2 regions of the Rubrivivax sp. JA1055 genome follow, and region 2 is predicted to be linked to the other one. Evidence: predicted binding sites of a transcription regulator. Region 2 holds the regulator's gene; the other holds the start of a gene.

What was found. The regulator NrdR, encoded in region 2, represses ribonucleotide reductase genes. The targets are predictions, from matches to a motif close to CACNANATNTNGTG.
Region 1: a site for NrdR is predicted at 5,041-5,054, ahead of LOC65_RS02200 (ribonucleoside-diphosphate reductase subunit alpha). Genes of this name have one in related genera too.

The regions. Positions count from the first base shown of each region.
Region 1 is NZ_JAJKFP010000001.1:519,762-527,046, forward strand. It holds gene LOC65_RS02190 (histone) at 1-502, opposite strand, end outside; gene LOC65_RS02195 (ribonucleotide-diphosphate reductase subunit beta) at 759-1,916, opposite strand; gene LOC65_RS02200 (ribonucleoside-diphosphate reductase subunit alpha) at 2,050-4,902, opposite strand; gene ampD (1,6-anhydro-N-acetylmuramyl-L-alanine amidase AmpD) at 5,192-5,779, opposite strand; gene LOC65_RS02210 (sigma-54 dependent transcriptional regulator) at 5,780-7,225, opposite strand; gene LOC65_RS02215 (PAS domain-containing sensor histidine kinase) at 7,222-7,285, opposite strand, start outside.
Region 2 is NZ_JAJKFP010000001.1:227,090-234,374, forward strand. It holds gene LOC65_RS00955 (UbiD family decarboxylase) at 1-1,021, opposite strand, end outside; gene LOC65_RS00960 (lytic transglycosylase domain-containing protein) at 1,286-2,155, shown strand; ZMP/ZTP riboswitch at 2,210-2,325, shown strand; gene glyA (serine hydroxymethyltransferase) at 2,380-3,630, shown strand; gene nrdR (transcriptional regulator NrdR) at 3,647-4,090, shown strand; gene LOC65_RS00975 (Tfp pilus assembly protein FimT/FimU) at 4,205-4,732, shown strand; gene LOC65_RS00980 (type IV pilin protein) at 4,824-5,309, shown strand; gene LOC65_RS00985 (Tfp pilus assembly protein FimT/FimU) at 5,309-5,905, shown strand; gene LOC65_RS00990 (prepilin-type N-terminal cleavage/methylation domain-containing protein) at 5,899-6,651, shown strand; gene LOC65_RS00995 (PilX N-terminal domain-containing pilus assembly protein) at 6,648-7,285, shown strand, end outside.

The sequences.
Region 1 (7,285 bases), 290 kb from region 2:
GTTCGGCCTTCTTCGGCGCGGCCTTCTTCTTGGCCGGGGCCTTGGGCTCGGCCGCCTTCGGCGCCGGGGCCGCAGCCTTCTTCACGGTCGCCGCCTTCTTGGCCGGCGCCGCCGCCTTCTTCGCGGGGGCGGCCTTCTTCGCCGGAGCCGCCGCCTTCTTGGCCGGCGCTGCCGCCTTCTTCGCCGGAGCCGCCGCCTTCTTGGCCGGCGCTGCAGCCTTCTTCACCGGAGCAGCGGCCTTCTTGGCCGGGGCCGCGGCCTTCTTCGCCGGCGCCGCCGCCTTCTTCACGGCAGCGGCCTTCTTCGCCGGGGCTGCCGCCTTCTTCGCCGGAGCGGCCTTCTTGGCCGGAGCCGCCGCCTTCTTGACCGCGGCGGCCTTCTTCGCCGGCGCAGCCTTCTTGGCCGGCGCAGCGGCCTTCTTCTCAGCCACGACCTTCTTGGCCGGAGCCGCCTTCTTTGCCGGCGCGGCCTTCTTGGCGGGCGCCTTCTTCGCAGTTGCCATCACGATCTCCTTGATCAAGTTGCAAAGAGCACCGCGCCGTCATGAGCGGCACGGCAATCCGTCGTCCGGCGTTCTGACGCCCGGCTGGGGCCGGGCACTCGCCCCGGTACGACGAATGGGGCAGCGGCCACGGGACGGCGCATCTGGCGGCGCTGTTCCCGGACCGCGGATGTGAAACGTCGCACGGGCCCCGCGAAGGCACCGTGCGACGGCAGCGGGCCGTGGCCCGCCGGGTTCGGGGAGCGGCGTTTCCCGCTCAATCCCATGACAGAGCGCCACCGCTCTGGTAGTCGATGACGCGGGTCTCGAAGAAGTTGCGCTCCTTCTTCAGGTCGATCATCTCGCTCATCCACGGGAACGGGTTCTCCTCGTTCGGGAAGAGCGCCTCCAGGCCGATCTGCGTCGCGCGCCGGTTGGCGATGTAGCGCAGGTAGCCCTTGAACATCGACGCGTTCATGCCGAGCACGCCGCGCGGCATCGTGTCCTCGGCGTAGCGGTACTCGAGCTCGACGGCGCGCTCGAACAGCGCGCGGATCTCGGCCTTGAACGCCGGCGTCCACAGCTGCGGGTTCTCGAGCTTGATCTGGTTGATCAGGTCGATGCCGAAATTGCAGTGCATCGACTCGTCGCGCAGGATGTACTGGTACTGCTCGGCCGCGCCGGTCATCTTGTTCTGCCGGCCCAGCGCCAGGATCTGCGTGAAGCCGACGTAGAAGAACAGGCCTTCCATCAGGCAGGCGAAGACGATCAGGCTCTTCAGCAGCGTCTGGTCGGCCTCGGGCGTGCCGGTGCGGAAGGCCGGGTCCATGATCGCGTCGATGAACGGGATCAGGAACTCGTCCTTGTCGCGGATCGCCGCGACCTCGTGATAGGCGTTGAAGATCTCGCCTTCGTCCAGCCCCAGCGACTCGACGATGTACTGGTAGGCGTGGGTGTGGATCGCTTCCTCGAAGGCCTGGCGCAGCAGGAACTGGCGGCACTCGGGCGCGGTGATGTGCCGGTAGGTGCCGAGCACGATGTTGTTGGCGGCCAGCGAGTCGGCGGTGACGAAGAAGCCGAGGTTGCGCTTGACGATGCGGCGCTCGTCCTCGGTCAGGCCGTTCGGGTCCTTCCAGAGCGCGATGTCGCGGCTCATGTTCACTTCCTGCGGCATCCAGTGGTTGGCGCAGGTGGCGAGGTACTTCTCCCAGGCCCACTTGTACTTGAACGGAACCAGCTGGTTCACGTCGGTCTGGCCGTTGATGATGCGCTTGTCGGCGACGTTGACGCGCCGCGTGTGGGCCGTCGCGGCGGGGCGCGAAACCGGCGTGGCATTCGTGGCCGCGACGCTTCGTGCGGCGGTGTCCGACGGGGGCGTCATCGCCACAGGGGCGATCGCCGGGGTGCTGCGTACTTCGTCTTCCCAGACCAGCATGTGTGGACGTCCTGTTGTTGAATTATCGAGGGCTTGCTCGGGATCACCAAGCACTAGTTGCCATGGGTGCGCATTCGGTGAACGCATGAGGTTCCGAAGAATGCGCACTTCGAGCGTTAGACGCTCCGAAGCCTTACTGGCAGGCCTCGCAATCGGGGTTGTCGATCGAGCAGAAGCGCACGTCGCTCGCGGGCTCGGCGGCCGCGGCGGCGTCGAGCCCGCCATGGCGCGGCACGGCGTTCATCGCGCCCGGCGCCACGGTGCTCTTCTCGGCGTGCGTCGCGCTCATCGTGCGCAGGTAGTAGGTGGTCTTCAGGCCGCGTGTCCACGCCAGCTTGTAGATCTCGTCGAGCTTCTTGCCCGAAGCGCCGGCCATGTAGATGTTCAGCGACTGCGCCTGGTCGATCCACTTCTGGCGCCGCGCCGCGGCCTCGACGAGCCAGCGTGCGTCGACCTCGAAGGCGGTGGCATAGAGCTGCTTGAGCTCGTCGGGCACGCGGTCGACGGCGCGCAGCGAACCGTCGAAGTGCTTCAGGTCCATCACCATCACGTCGTCCCACAGCCCCAGGCGCTTCAGGTCGCGCACCAGGTACTCGTTGACGACGGTGAACTCGCCCGACAGGTTGCTCTTCACCGAGAGGTTGCCGAAGCAGGGTTCGATCGAGGCGTCGACGCCGATGATGTTGGAGATCGTCGCCGTCGGCGCGATCGCCACGCAGTTGGAGTTGCGCATGCCGTGCACGGCGATGCGCGCACGCAGCGCCGCCCAGTCCAGCGTCTGGCTGCGGTCGACCTCGACGTGGCCGCCGCGCTCGGCGGCCAGCAGGTCCAGCGTGTCCTGCGGCAGCACGCCACGGTCCCACAGCGAGCCGCGGTAGCTGGAGTAGCGCCCGCGCTCCTCGGCCAGCTCGCTCGACGCCCAATAGGCGTGGTAGCACAGCGCCTCCATCGAGCGGTCGGCGAACTCGACCGCGGCGTCGCTGGCGTAGGGCAGGCGCAGCTGGTACAGGCAGTCCTGGAAGCCCATCAGGCCCAGGCCGACCGGACGGTGGCGCAGGTTGGCGTCGCGCGCCTTCTTGACCGCGTAGTAGTTGATGTCGATGACGTTGTCGAGCATGCGCATCGCCGTCGACACCGTGCGCTTCAACTTGGCCTGGTCGATGCCGCCGCCGGCGACGTGCTGCGCCAGGTTGATCGAGCCGAGGTTGCAGACCGCGATCTCGCTGTCGCTGGTGTTCAGCGTGATCTCGGTGCACAGGTTGCTGGAGTGCACGACACCGACGTGCTGCTGCGGGCTGCGCAGGTTGCAGGCGTCCTTGAACGTGATCCACGGATGCCCGGTCTCGAAGAGCATCGTCAGCATCTTGCGCCACAGGTCGCGCGCCGGCAGGCGCTTGCTCGGACGGATCTCGCCGCGGTCGGCCTTGCGCTCGTAGGCCACGTAGGCCTGCTCGAAGGCAGCGCCGAACTTGTCGTGCAGGTCGGGGCACGACGAAGGCGAGAACAGCGTCCAGTCGCCGCCTTCCATCACGCGCTTCATGAACAGGTCCGGAATCCAGTTCGCGGTGTTCATGTCGTGCGTGCGCCGGCGGTCGTCGCCGGTGTTCTTGCGCAGCTCGAGGAACTCCTCGATGTCCAGGTGCCAGGTCTCGAGATACGCGCAGACCGCGCCCTTCCTCTTGCCGCCCTGGTTGACGGCCACCGCGGTGTCGTTGACGACCTTCAGGAAGGGCACGACGCCCTGGCTCTTGCCGTTGGTGCCCTTGATGTGGCTGCCCAGCGCACGCACCGGGGTCCAGTCGTTGCCCAGGCCGCCGGCGAACTTGGACAGCAGCGCGTTCTCCTTCAGCGCCTCGTAGATGCCTTCGAGGTCGTCGGACACCGTCGTCAGGTAGCAAGACGACAGTTGCGAACGCCGCGTGCCGCTGTTGAACAGCGTCGGCGTCGAGGACATGAAGTCGAAGCTGGAGAGCACGTCGTAGAACTCGATCGCACGCGCCTCGCGGTCGATCTCGTTGAGCGCCAGGCCCATCGCGACACGCATGAAGAAGGCCTGCGGCAGCTCGATGCGCCGGCCGTCGACGTGCAGGAAGTAGCGGTCGTACAGCGTCTGCAGGCCGAGGTAGTCGAACTGCAGGTCGCGCTCGGGCTTCAGCGCCGCGCCCAGCCGGGCGAGGTCGAAGCGCTGCAGCTCCTCGTCGAGCAGTTCGGCCTGCACGCCCTGGCGCACGTACGCGGGGAAGTACTCGGCGTAACGCGCGGCCATCGCCTCGGGGCGCACGTCGGCGCCGAGGATCTCGCGGCGGATCGTGTGCAGCAGCAGGCGCGCGGTGGCGCGCGTGTAGGCCGGGTCCTTCTCGATCAGCGTGCGCGAGGCGAGGATCGCCGCCTTGTAGACCTCGTCCAGCGGCACGCCGTCGTAGAGGTTGCGGCGCGTCTCGGCGAGGATGGGCTCGGCACGCACGTCCTCGCCCAGACCGGCGCAGGCCTGCTCGACCAGCGAACGCAGCGCGTCCAGATCCAGCGGCAGGCGCTGGCCGCCGTCCACGACGTGCAGCTCGGGCGCCGCCGGCTTGGGCGCGGCGGCCTGGCGCGAGCGCTCCTGCGCCCGGCGCTCGCGGTAGAGCACGTAGGCGCGCGCGACCTCGTGGTGGCCGCCGCGCATCAGGCCGAGTTCGACCTGGTCCTGCACGTCCTCGATGTGGAAGGTGCCGCCACCCGGGCGCGAGCGCACCAGCGCCCGCACGACGCCTTCGGTCAGCTGGTCCACCGTCTCGCGCACGCTGGCCGAGGCCGCACCCTGGGCGCCGTGCACGGCCAGGAAGGCCTTCATCAGCGCGACGGCGATCTTGTTGGGCTCGAAGGCGACGACCGAGCCGTTGCGGCGGATGATCTGGTAGCCGCTGACGGACGCGGCGGCCGGTGCGACGGCGGCGCTTCGAGCGGGCACGACGGCCTCGGTCGCGGACGACTGGACTGCTTGCATGGGGTTCCCCTGTCGGTGTGGTGGGCGGAAGGCTGGGCGCGCTTTCGGCGCGGCGCGGCCGGGGAGGACCGCGGCACGGGCCGCACGCCGCAGCCCCCGGGGAAGCGGCCGACGGCGCCGGAGCACGACGCGAGCGGACACTATATCTAGCGCCACCAAAGCCTGCAATGCACTAGGAATAGCGTCCGCATGCGTGGAATCCCGCACCAGGAGCGGGCCGCGAGGCACCCTCGTGGAGCACCACGGGCGCACCTTCGAGAGACTGGCGGGCGAAGCCGAGAGAGGCGGCTCAGCCGACGGCCGGCGCCACGCGCAGCGCGGGTGCGCGCACGGCCAGCAGCCGCGCCAGACGCGGCCAGTCAAAGCCTGCGCCAGGGTCGTGCTTGCGCCCCGGCGCGACATGCTCGTGGCCGGTCAGCTCGGCCAGCGGATAGGCGCGCGCCAGCGCCGGCAGCAGCCGCGCCAGGCGCGTGTACTGCGCGGTCTCGAAACGTTGGCCTTCCAGCCCTTCGAGCTCGATGCCGATCGACCAGTCGTTGCAGTTCTCGCGCCCGCGCCACACCGAACGCCCGGCATGCCAGGCGCGATCGTCGCAGGACACGAACTGCAGCAACTCGCCGCCGCGGCGGATGACGAAGTGCGCCGACACCTGCAGCCCGCGCAGCCGGTCGTAGTACGGGTGGGCGTCGCAGTCCAGCGTGTTCGTGAACAGGCGTTCGATGGCGTCACCGCCGTACTCGCCCGGCGGCAGGCTGATCGAGTGCAGCACCACCAGCGAGACCGCCGTGCCCGGTGGCCGCGGGCCGAAGTTGGGCGACACCATGGCCCGCGCGCCGGCGTACCAGCCGTCGCGCCAGTGACGCGGTGCGCCCGCCACTCAGTCGTCGCCGCTGCCGATGCCCAGCCGCGCCATGCGGTAGCGCATCTGGCGCAGCGACAGCCCGAGGCTGGCGCCGGCGGCGGTGCGGTTGTAGCGGTGGCGCTCGAGCGCACGCTCGAGGATCTCGCGCTCGACCTGGTCGAGGTAGGCCGCGAGGTCGTCGGGCAGCGGCACCTCGGCCGGCGCCGGCCGCAGCGGCGCTGGCGCCGGCGGCTCCAGTTCCTGGCGCCCGGAGTCGGCGAACACGGCTTCCGGCAACCCGAGGTCGCGGCACTCGACGACGCTGCCGCCGGCCAGCGTGACGGCACGGTGCAGCAGGTTCTCCAGCTCGCGCACGTTGCCGGGGAAGGCGTAGCGCGAGAGGTGCGCCAGCGCCTGGGCCGACAGCACCGGCGGCGGCGACACCCCGGCGTCGCCGGCGATGCGCTCGAGCACCGCGGCGGCGATCGCCGGCAGGTCCTCGAGCCGCTCGCGCAGCGGCGGCACGACGATCTCGATGACGTTCAGGCGGTAGAACAGGTCCTGGCGGAAACGCCCGGCATGCACCTCGGCCGAAAGGTCCTTGTGGGTGGCGCTGACGATGCGCACGTTGACCGACTGCTCGGCGACCGCACCCAGCGGCCGCACCGCACGCTCCTGCACCGCGCGCAGCAGCTTGCTCTGCATCGCCAGCGGCAGGTCGCCGATCTCGTCGAGGAACAGCGTGCCGCCCTGCGCGGCCTGGAAGAAGCCTTCGCGGTCCTCGACGGCGCCGGTGAAGGCGCCTCGGCGGTAGCCGAAGAACTCGGCTTCGAGCAGCGACTCCGGGATCGCGCCGCAGTTCACCGCGACGAAGGGCATCGCGTGACGCGGCGACAGCTCGTGGATCGCACGCGCAACCAGCTCCTTGCCGGTGCCCGACTCGCCGTGCACCAGCACCGGCGCCATGCTGCGGGCGACCTTGCCGACCAGGCTGCGCACCTGCTGCAGCGCGGCCGACTCGCCGGCCATGCGCTCCAGCGCGCGGCGCGGCGGCAGCGTGTGGCGCGCGTCGGCCGGTCGCGCCGCACGCGCGCCGTCGGTCGCCGGCGTGCGCCCCAGCGCCGACGCGACGACGGCGCGGAACTGACGCAGGTCGACCGGCTTGGTGAGGTAGTCGTAGGCGCCGGCCTTCAGCGCCTCGACGGCGTTCTCGGCCGAGCCGTAGGCGGTGATGACGATGCCCTTCTCGCCGCGCCCGGCATCCTCCAGCCGGCGCAGCAAGTCCAGCCCGGTGCCGTCGGGCAAACGCATGTCGGTGATCAGCAGCTGGAAGCGGCGCGACTGCAGCGCGGCCCAGGCTTCCTCGACGGTCTCGGCGCTCTCGACGTCGTAACCCTCGCGCAGCAGCGTCAGCTCGTAGAGCGTGCGCAGGTCGGGCTCGTCGTCGACGACGAGCAATCGGGGCGGCGTGGCGGCGCTCACGGGGTCAGTTGCAGCGGGGAGTCGGCTGCCGGCAGCGGGCAGCGTTTCATCGTGACGACG
Region 2 (7,285 bases):
TCGGGTCGCGGCGGTGCGTGATGCGGTCGACCTGGAACACCGGGAACCAGTCCTGCTCGTTGTAGTAGCCGGTGTGGTCGCCGAACGGGCCTTCCAGCGCATGCAGGTAGCCGCCGCGCTCGCACAGCTTGACGCCGCGGTCGGACTCGCCGCTGAAGCCGGCCGGCGCCGGCGGGATGTGACCTTCGAGCACGATCTCGGCGCTGGCCGGCACCTGCAGCGCGCGGCCTTCGCCGACGCCGGATTCGACGAGCTCGGTGCGGCTGCCGCGCAGCAGGCCGGCGAACTGGTATTCGGACAGGCTGTCGGGCACCGGCGTCACGGCGCCGAGGATGGTCGCCGGGTCGGCGCCGAGTGCCACCGCGATCGGGAAGGGCTTGCCGGGGTTGGCGAGCGCGAACTCGCGGAAATCCAGCGCGCCGCCGCGGTGCGCCAGCCAGCGCATGATCAGCCGGTTGCGGCCGATCAGCTGCTGGCGGTAGATGCCCAGGTTCTGGCGCTGGCGCGGGTTGGCCACGGCCTGCGGGCCGCGCGTGACGACGAGGCCCCAGGTCAGCAGCGGGCCGGCGTCGCCGGGCCAGCAGGTCTGGATCGGCAGCCGGCCGAGGTCGACGTCCGGGCCTTCGAGCACCACCTCCTGGCAGGGCGCGCTGCGCTGCAGCGCGGGCTTCATGTCCCACAGCGCCTTGGCCATCGACAGCAGCTTGCCGGCGTCCTTCAGGCCCTTGGGCGGCTCGGGCTCCTTGAGACCGGCCAGCAGCCGGCCGACCTCGCGCAGCTCGGCGGTCGACGAGGCCCCCATGCCGAGGGCGACACGTTGGGGGGTGCCGAACAGATTGATCAGCACCGGGATCGAGAACCCGGTCGGGTTGCGGCACAGCACGGCCGGCCCGCCGGCACGCAGCAGCTTGTCGCCCAGCGCGGTCATCTCGAGCACCGGGGACACCGGATCGGTGATGGTGCGCAACTCGCCGCGGGCTTCGAGCTGGGTGATGAAGTCCCGCAAGTCTCGGTAGTTCATTCTCTGTGGATATAAGAGACGGCTTTCATATTCTTGACCGGATATGAGAGCCTTCCTAAAATTTCGGAAGCCCTGGATCTGGATCAGGGCAGACCCGTACCGTCCTCAGCGTAATCACCTGGACGGTCGCTGAAGTCCCGCTCCGCGCGGCCCATTCGTCGGTCGCTTGCGGTAGTCGGTCGATTATCGCCGTCACCCCGCCCCAGCGCCCCCTTGGCGCCGCGGCCCTGGGGCCTAGAGGACGGCGCTTGGAAGAGGGATGCGATGAAAGCCATTGCCGTGCTGCGCAGCGCGCAGCAAGCCACGGGGCGCTCGCTGACGGTATTCGCACGTGACGTCGGTCACGGCCTGCTCGAGATCGGGCACAACACCCTGGCCGTGGTCGGCCTGGCGGTGGTGGCGGTGCTCGTCTTCGTGGCCGGCCGGGAGGACCTGCGTCAGCAGGCCGAGACCCTGGCCTTCGAGTGGCTGCAGACGCGCCATGAAGTGCGCGCTGCGGCCATCGCGGACGCGGAACTGGTGCCGTCCGAGCCGCTGGCCGTGACGCGTGCGACCGCAGCCGACCCGAACGGCCTGACCGACCAGCAGGCCGCCGTCGCGAGCTGGATCTCGCGCCGCTACAAGGTGGCGCCGGAGCCGATCAGCGCGCTGGTGCAGGAAGCCTGGACCATCGGCCAGCGCGCCGGCCTGGACCCGACGCTGATCCTGGCCATCATGGCCGTCGAGTCGAGCTTCAACCCGTTCGCGCAGAGCCCGGTCGGCGCCCAGGGCCTGATGCAGGTGATGACCCGCATCCACGACGACAAGTACCAGGCTTTCGGCGGCACCCACGCCGCGTTCGACCCGATCAGCAACCTGCGGGTCGGCGTGCAGGTGCTCAAGGAGTGCATCACGCGCGCCGGCGGCCTGCAGCAGGGCCTGAAGCACTACGTCGGCGCCGCGCTGCTGGACAGCGACGGCGGCTACGTCGACCGCGTGATGACCGAGCAGGACTACCTCAAGCGCGTGGCCGCGGGCAACCGTGTGTCAATCAACGCGCCGATCACGGTGCCGCGCGACGCCGCGCCGATGCCGCTGCCGGCCGCGCCCCCGGCGCCGCCGCGCGCCGAACAGCTGGCGATGCTGCGCCCCTGAGCGCCGGCGTTTGACCTCGCCACGGCGGCGGCCCCGGCCGCTGCCGTTACACTCCGCGTCCTGCGCGACTGGCGATGAGGGGCCGCAACCGCCGGCCCCGAGGTGGACTGACCACCGGGAAGCGCAGGCCGGCCCACCGCCGGCGTCAGCCGTTCGCCTGGGCAGCCCTCGACGACGCTCCGCCGCGGGGCGCTCGATGGCCCTTCACTCCGAAGAGGACTGCCGTGTTCGACCGTACCCAATCCACGCTCGCCAACGTCGACCCTGAAATCTGGGCGACCATCCAGGACGAGAACCGCCGCCAGGAAGAGCACATCGAGCTCATCGCGTCGGAGAACTACACCAGCCCCGCGGTGATGGCCGCGCAAGGCTCGCAACTCACCAACAAGTACGCCGAGGGCTACCCCGGCAAGCGCTACTACGGCGGCTGCGAACACGTCGACGTCGTCGAGCAGCTGGCGATCGACCGCGTCAAGCAGCTCTTCGGCGCCAACTTCGCCAACGTGCAGCCGAACTCGGGTTCGCAGGCCAACCAGGCCGTGTTCTTCGGCCTGCTCGAGCCGGGCGACACGATCATGGGCATGAGCCTGTCCGAAGGCGGCCACCTGACGCACGGCATGCCGCTGAACATGAGCGGCAAGTGGTTCAAGGTCGTCAGCTACGGCCTGGACGCCCACGAAGCCATCGACTACGACGCGATGGAACGCCTGGCGCACGAGCACAAGCCCAAGCTCATCATCGCCGGCGCCTCGGCCTACAGCCTGCGCATCGACTTCGAACGTTTCGCCAAGGTCGCCAAGGCCGTCGGCGCCTACTTCATGGTCGACATGGCGCACTACGCGGGCCTGATCGCCGCCGGCGTCTACCCGAACCCGGTGCCGCATGCCGACGTCGTCACGTCCACCACGCACAAGAGCCTGCGTGGCCCGCGCGGCGGCATCATCCTGATGAACGACGAGGCGATCGCCAAGAAGATCAACAGCGCGATCTTCCCCGGCATCCAGGGCGGCCCGCTGATGCACGTCATCGCCGGCAAGGCGGTCGCGTTCAAGGAAGCGCTGTCCCCCGAATTCAAGGCCTACCAGCAGCAGGTCGTCGCCAACGCCAAGGTGCTGGCCGAGACGCTGATCGCGCGCGGCCTGCGCATCGTCAGCGGCGGCACCGAGAGCCACGTGATGCTCGTCGACCTGCGCCCCAAGGGCCTGACCGGCAAGGAAGCGGAAAGCCTGCTGGGCAAGGCCCACATGACCTGCAACAAGAACGGCATCCCGAACGACCCGCAGAAGCCGATGGTCACCAGCGGCATCCGCCTGGGCACGCCGGCGATGACGACGCGCGGCTTCAAGGAAGACGAGGTGCGCCGCACCGCGCACCTGATCGCCGACGTGCTCGACAACCCGCACGACGAGGCCAACCTGGCCGCGGTGCGCGAGAAGGTCGCGGCGCTGACGCGCGACTTCCCGGTCTACCGCTGAACAGGAGCGGCGGCGCATGCGTTGTCCGTACTGCGCCCACGGCGAGACGCAGGTCGTCGAGACCCGCGAGTCCGACGAGGGCGGCGTCGTGCGCCGACGCCGCCGCTGCCTGAAGTGCGAGAAGCGCTTCACGACCTACGAACGCGCCGAGGTCGCGATGCCCGCCGTCGTCAAGAAAGACGGCGCGCGGGTCGAGTTCGACCCCGAGAAGCTGCGCGCGTCGATGCTGCTGGCGCTGCGCAAGCGTCCGGTGGGCGTCGAGAAGATCGACGCCGCGATCGAGCGCATCCAGGAGCAGCTCGTCGCCGGCGGCGCACGCGAGGTGCCGAGCACACGCGTCGGCGAGCTCGTGATGCGCGAGCTCGAGAAGCTGGACAAGGTGGCCTACGTGCGTTTTGCGTCGGTCTACCGCAGCTTCGAGGACGTCGACGAGTTCAGCCAGCTGATCCGCGACATCTGAGCCGCTGATCCCCCGCGCGGGGGCCGCCACCGGCGGGCGCCCCGCGAACCCGCCACGAGGGGAGCGCAGGCCGCGCCCCGTCTTCCTAGAGTGCCCCGGCACGGGAGGACGAGCATGGCCGAGATCCGGGTTCCACGACCGCGCCGCAGGCGCGGGCTGACGCTGGTCGAGAGCGCCGTCACGCTGGCGCTGGCCGCGGTGGTCGTCGGCCTGGCGGTGCCGGGCTTCGCGGCAATCGGCGAGCGCGAGCGGCTGCGCGCCGTGGCCTCGGCGCTGCAGACCGACATCGCGTTCGCACGCAGCCAGGCCGCCGCCCAGTCGCGCCCGCTGCGGCTGGAGTTCGCCGGCCCGCGCTGCTGGCTGCTGCACGACGGCCCGGCCGGCTGCGGCTGCGGGCCCGGCGCCGCGGCCTGCCCGGGCCGGCTCGTGCTGCGCCAGGCCGATCTCGGCGCCGGCCACCCCGTCGAACTGCGCGCCAACGTCGGCTCGATCCTCTTCGAGCCGACACGCGGCACCGTCACGCCGACGACCACGGTGCGGCTGTCGCTGCCGCAGGGGCCGCGGCTGCACCTCGTCGTCAACCTGATGGGCCGGGTGCGGCGCTGCTCGCCCGACGGCCTGCCGGGCGAAGCCGCCTGCTGATCCCTTGAACCCGGGCCCCACTCCGCGACGAACGGCGGCGCCGCCGCGACGAACGGTTCGGCCGCGGACCACGCTGAAAATAATCTGCCGCATGTCCAACCGGTCGCGTCGGTGTTCCGCGGTGGGGTCTGGCGGCGGCTTCACGCTCGTCGAGCTGGCGATCACGCTGGTGGTGCTGGGCGTGATCGGCGCGCTGGCGCTGCCCTCCTTCCTGGACAGCATCCGCAAGAGCCGGCGCTCCGATGCCTACGCCGCGGTCGCGGCGGTGCAGCAGGCGCAGGAGCGCTGGCGCAGCAACCACGCCGAATACGCCACCTCGCTCGCCGACCTCGGGCTGGGTGACGCCAGCGTCTCGGGCTACTACACGATCGAGATCGGCAGCTCGGCCGCGCCGGGCGACACGCTGGCCAGCGCCTACGTCGTCACCGCCCGCGGCCGCAGCGGCACCAGCCAGGCCGCCGACCCGCAGTGCCGCCACCTCAGCATGCGCCTGCGCGGCGGCAACCTCGAGTACGCCGGCTGCGGCAGCTGCGGCGACTTCTCCTACGGCGTGGCCCACGCCTGCTGGCCCCGGTGATGCGCGCCGCCTCGCCCCGGCCGCGCGGCCTGACGCTGATCGAGCTGATGCTCGCGATCGGCCTGCTGGGCGTGATGCTGGCGCTGGGCGCGCCGTCGCTGTTCGACTACATCCGCGTGCAGCGGCTCAAGAGCGTCAACGCGCAGCTCGGCACCGACGTGCAGTTCGCCCGCGGCCAGGCGGTGGCACACGGCCTGCGGTCCTTCGTGCTCTTCCCGGCGGCGGGCACGCCGGTGGCCTGCTACACGATCTACGAGCTGCGTCCCGGCGCCGACGCGAGCAAGCTCTATTGCGACTGCACCCGCGGCCCCGGCTTGGCCTGCCCGAACGCGGTGGCCATCGAGCTGCGCACCGTCGTGCTGCCGGCCGACGGCGGCGTGCGCTTCCAGCTGCCCGCCGGCGACCGCGGCTTCGGCTTCGACCCGCTGACCGGCGGCCTGCTGACGCACAGCCTCGACCTGCTGCCCCAGCCGCTGAACGCCTTCGTGCTCGACACCCTGCTCGACACCGAACGCTACCTGCGCACCACCGTCGGCCGCGCCGGCCGGCCGAGCGCCTGCGCCAGCCGGCCGGCGCTGGGGGCCTCGCCGTGCTGAGCCGCCGGCCGCGGCGCGCCGCGCCGCCGCGCCGCGGCCAGCGCGGGCTGTCGATCGTCGAGCTGATGGTCGGCGTGACGATCGGCCTGCTGGTCGTCGCCGCGTCGGCGCTGCTGGTGTCCGGGCAGCTCACCGAGAACCGCCGGCTGCTGCTGGAGACCCAGCTGCAGCAGGACCTGCGCGCCACCGCCGACATCGTCGTGCGCGACCTGCGCCGCGCCGGCATCTGGAACGAGGCCCAGAGCAGCGCCGTCTGGTCCACCGAGAACCCCGACCCGCAGTGCAACCGCTACACCACCGTGACGCCCGGCTCGGGCTCGGTGGTCTACCGCTACTACCGCAGCGGCGACAACAACAGCGCGCTGGGCATCCGCCTCGACAACGGCGTGCTGCGGTCGGCGATCCACGCCGCCGACGCCGTCTCCGGCAGCACCTGCCTGCAGTCGGCGACGCCGGCGAACTGGCAGGAGCTGACCGACGGCCGCTCGGTCAAGGTGACACGCTTCGACGTCGAATGGCTGGACGACGGCAGCACGCCCGAGCCGCTGCCCTGCGCCAAGCTCTGCGCCGACGGCTCGACCGACTGCTGGCCGGTGCTGCGCGTGCGGCTGCTGAAGGTCACGATCGAGGCCGAGTCGGTGGCCGACCCGAGCGTGCGCCGCGCGCTGCAGGCCACGGTCAAGCTGCGCAACGACGACATCGAGTTCCGCGACCCGGCGGAGCCGACGCGCATGTGCCCGGCATGAGGCCCGCCGCCCCACCCCCGCGCCGCCGCGCCGGCCAGCAGGGCCTGGCGGCGCTGGCCGTCGTGCTGCTGCTGTTCTTCGTCGTCTCGCTGGTGGCCGCCTACACCAGCCGCAACCTGATCTTCGAGCAGCGCACCGGCATCAACCAGTACCGGTCCACGCAGGCGATGGAGACCGCCGAGGCGGCGCTGGAGTGGGCGCTGCTGAAGCTCAACGGCGGCCGCATCGATGGCGACTGCGAACCCAGCACCGAGCCCAGCGACACGAGCTATCGCGAGCGCTACCTGGTGGTGGACCCGGACAAGGGCTTCTACGGCCCCCGCCTGAACGCCGCGACCGGCACCGCCGCGTTCGCGACCTGCGTGCGCGACGGCGCGGCCTGGCGCTGCCGCTGCCCGGCCACCGGCGTCGAGCTGCCCGACGCACCGGCCGGCGACGGCCCCCACCCCGCGTTCCGCGTCGCGCTCGTCGGCTCCAGCACGCGGCCGGGCATGGTGCGCATCTACGCCAACGCCTGCACCCGGCTCGCCGAGGCGTGCCTGGCCTTCGCGCCGAACATGAGCACGCTGCCGATCGTGCGCGCCGTCGCGCCGGGCGGCGAAGGCTTCGCCGCGATCTCCACCTGGGCCGGCAT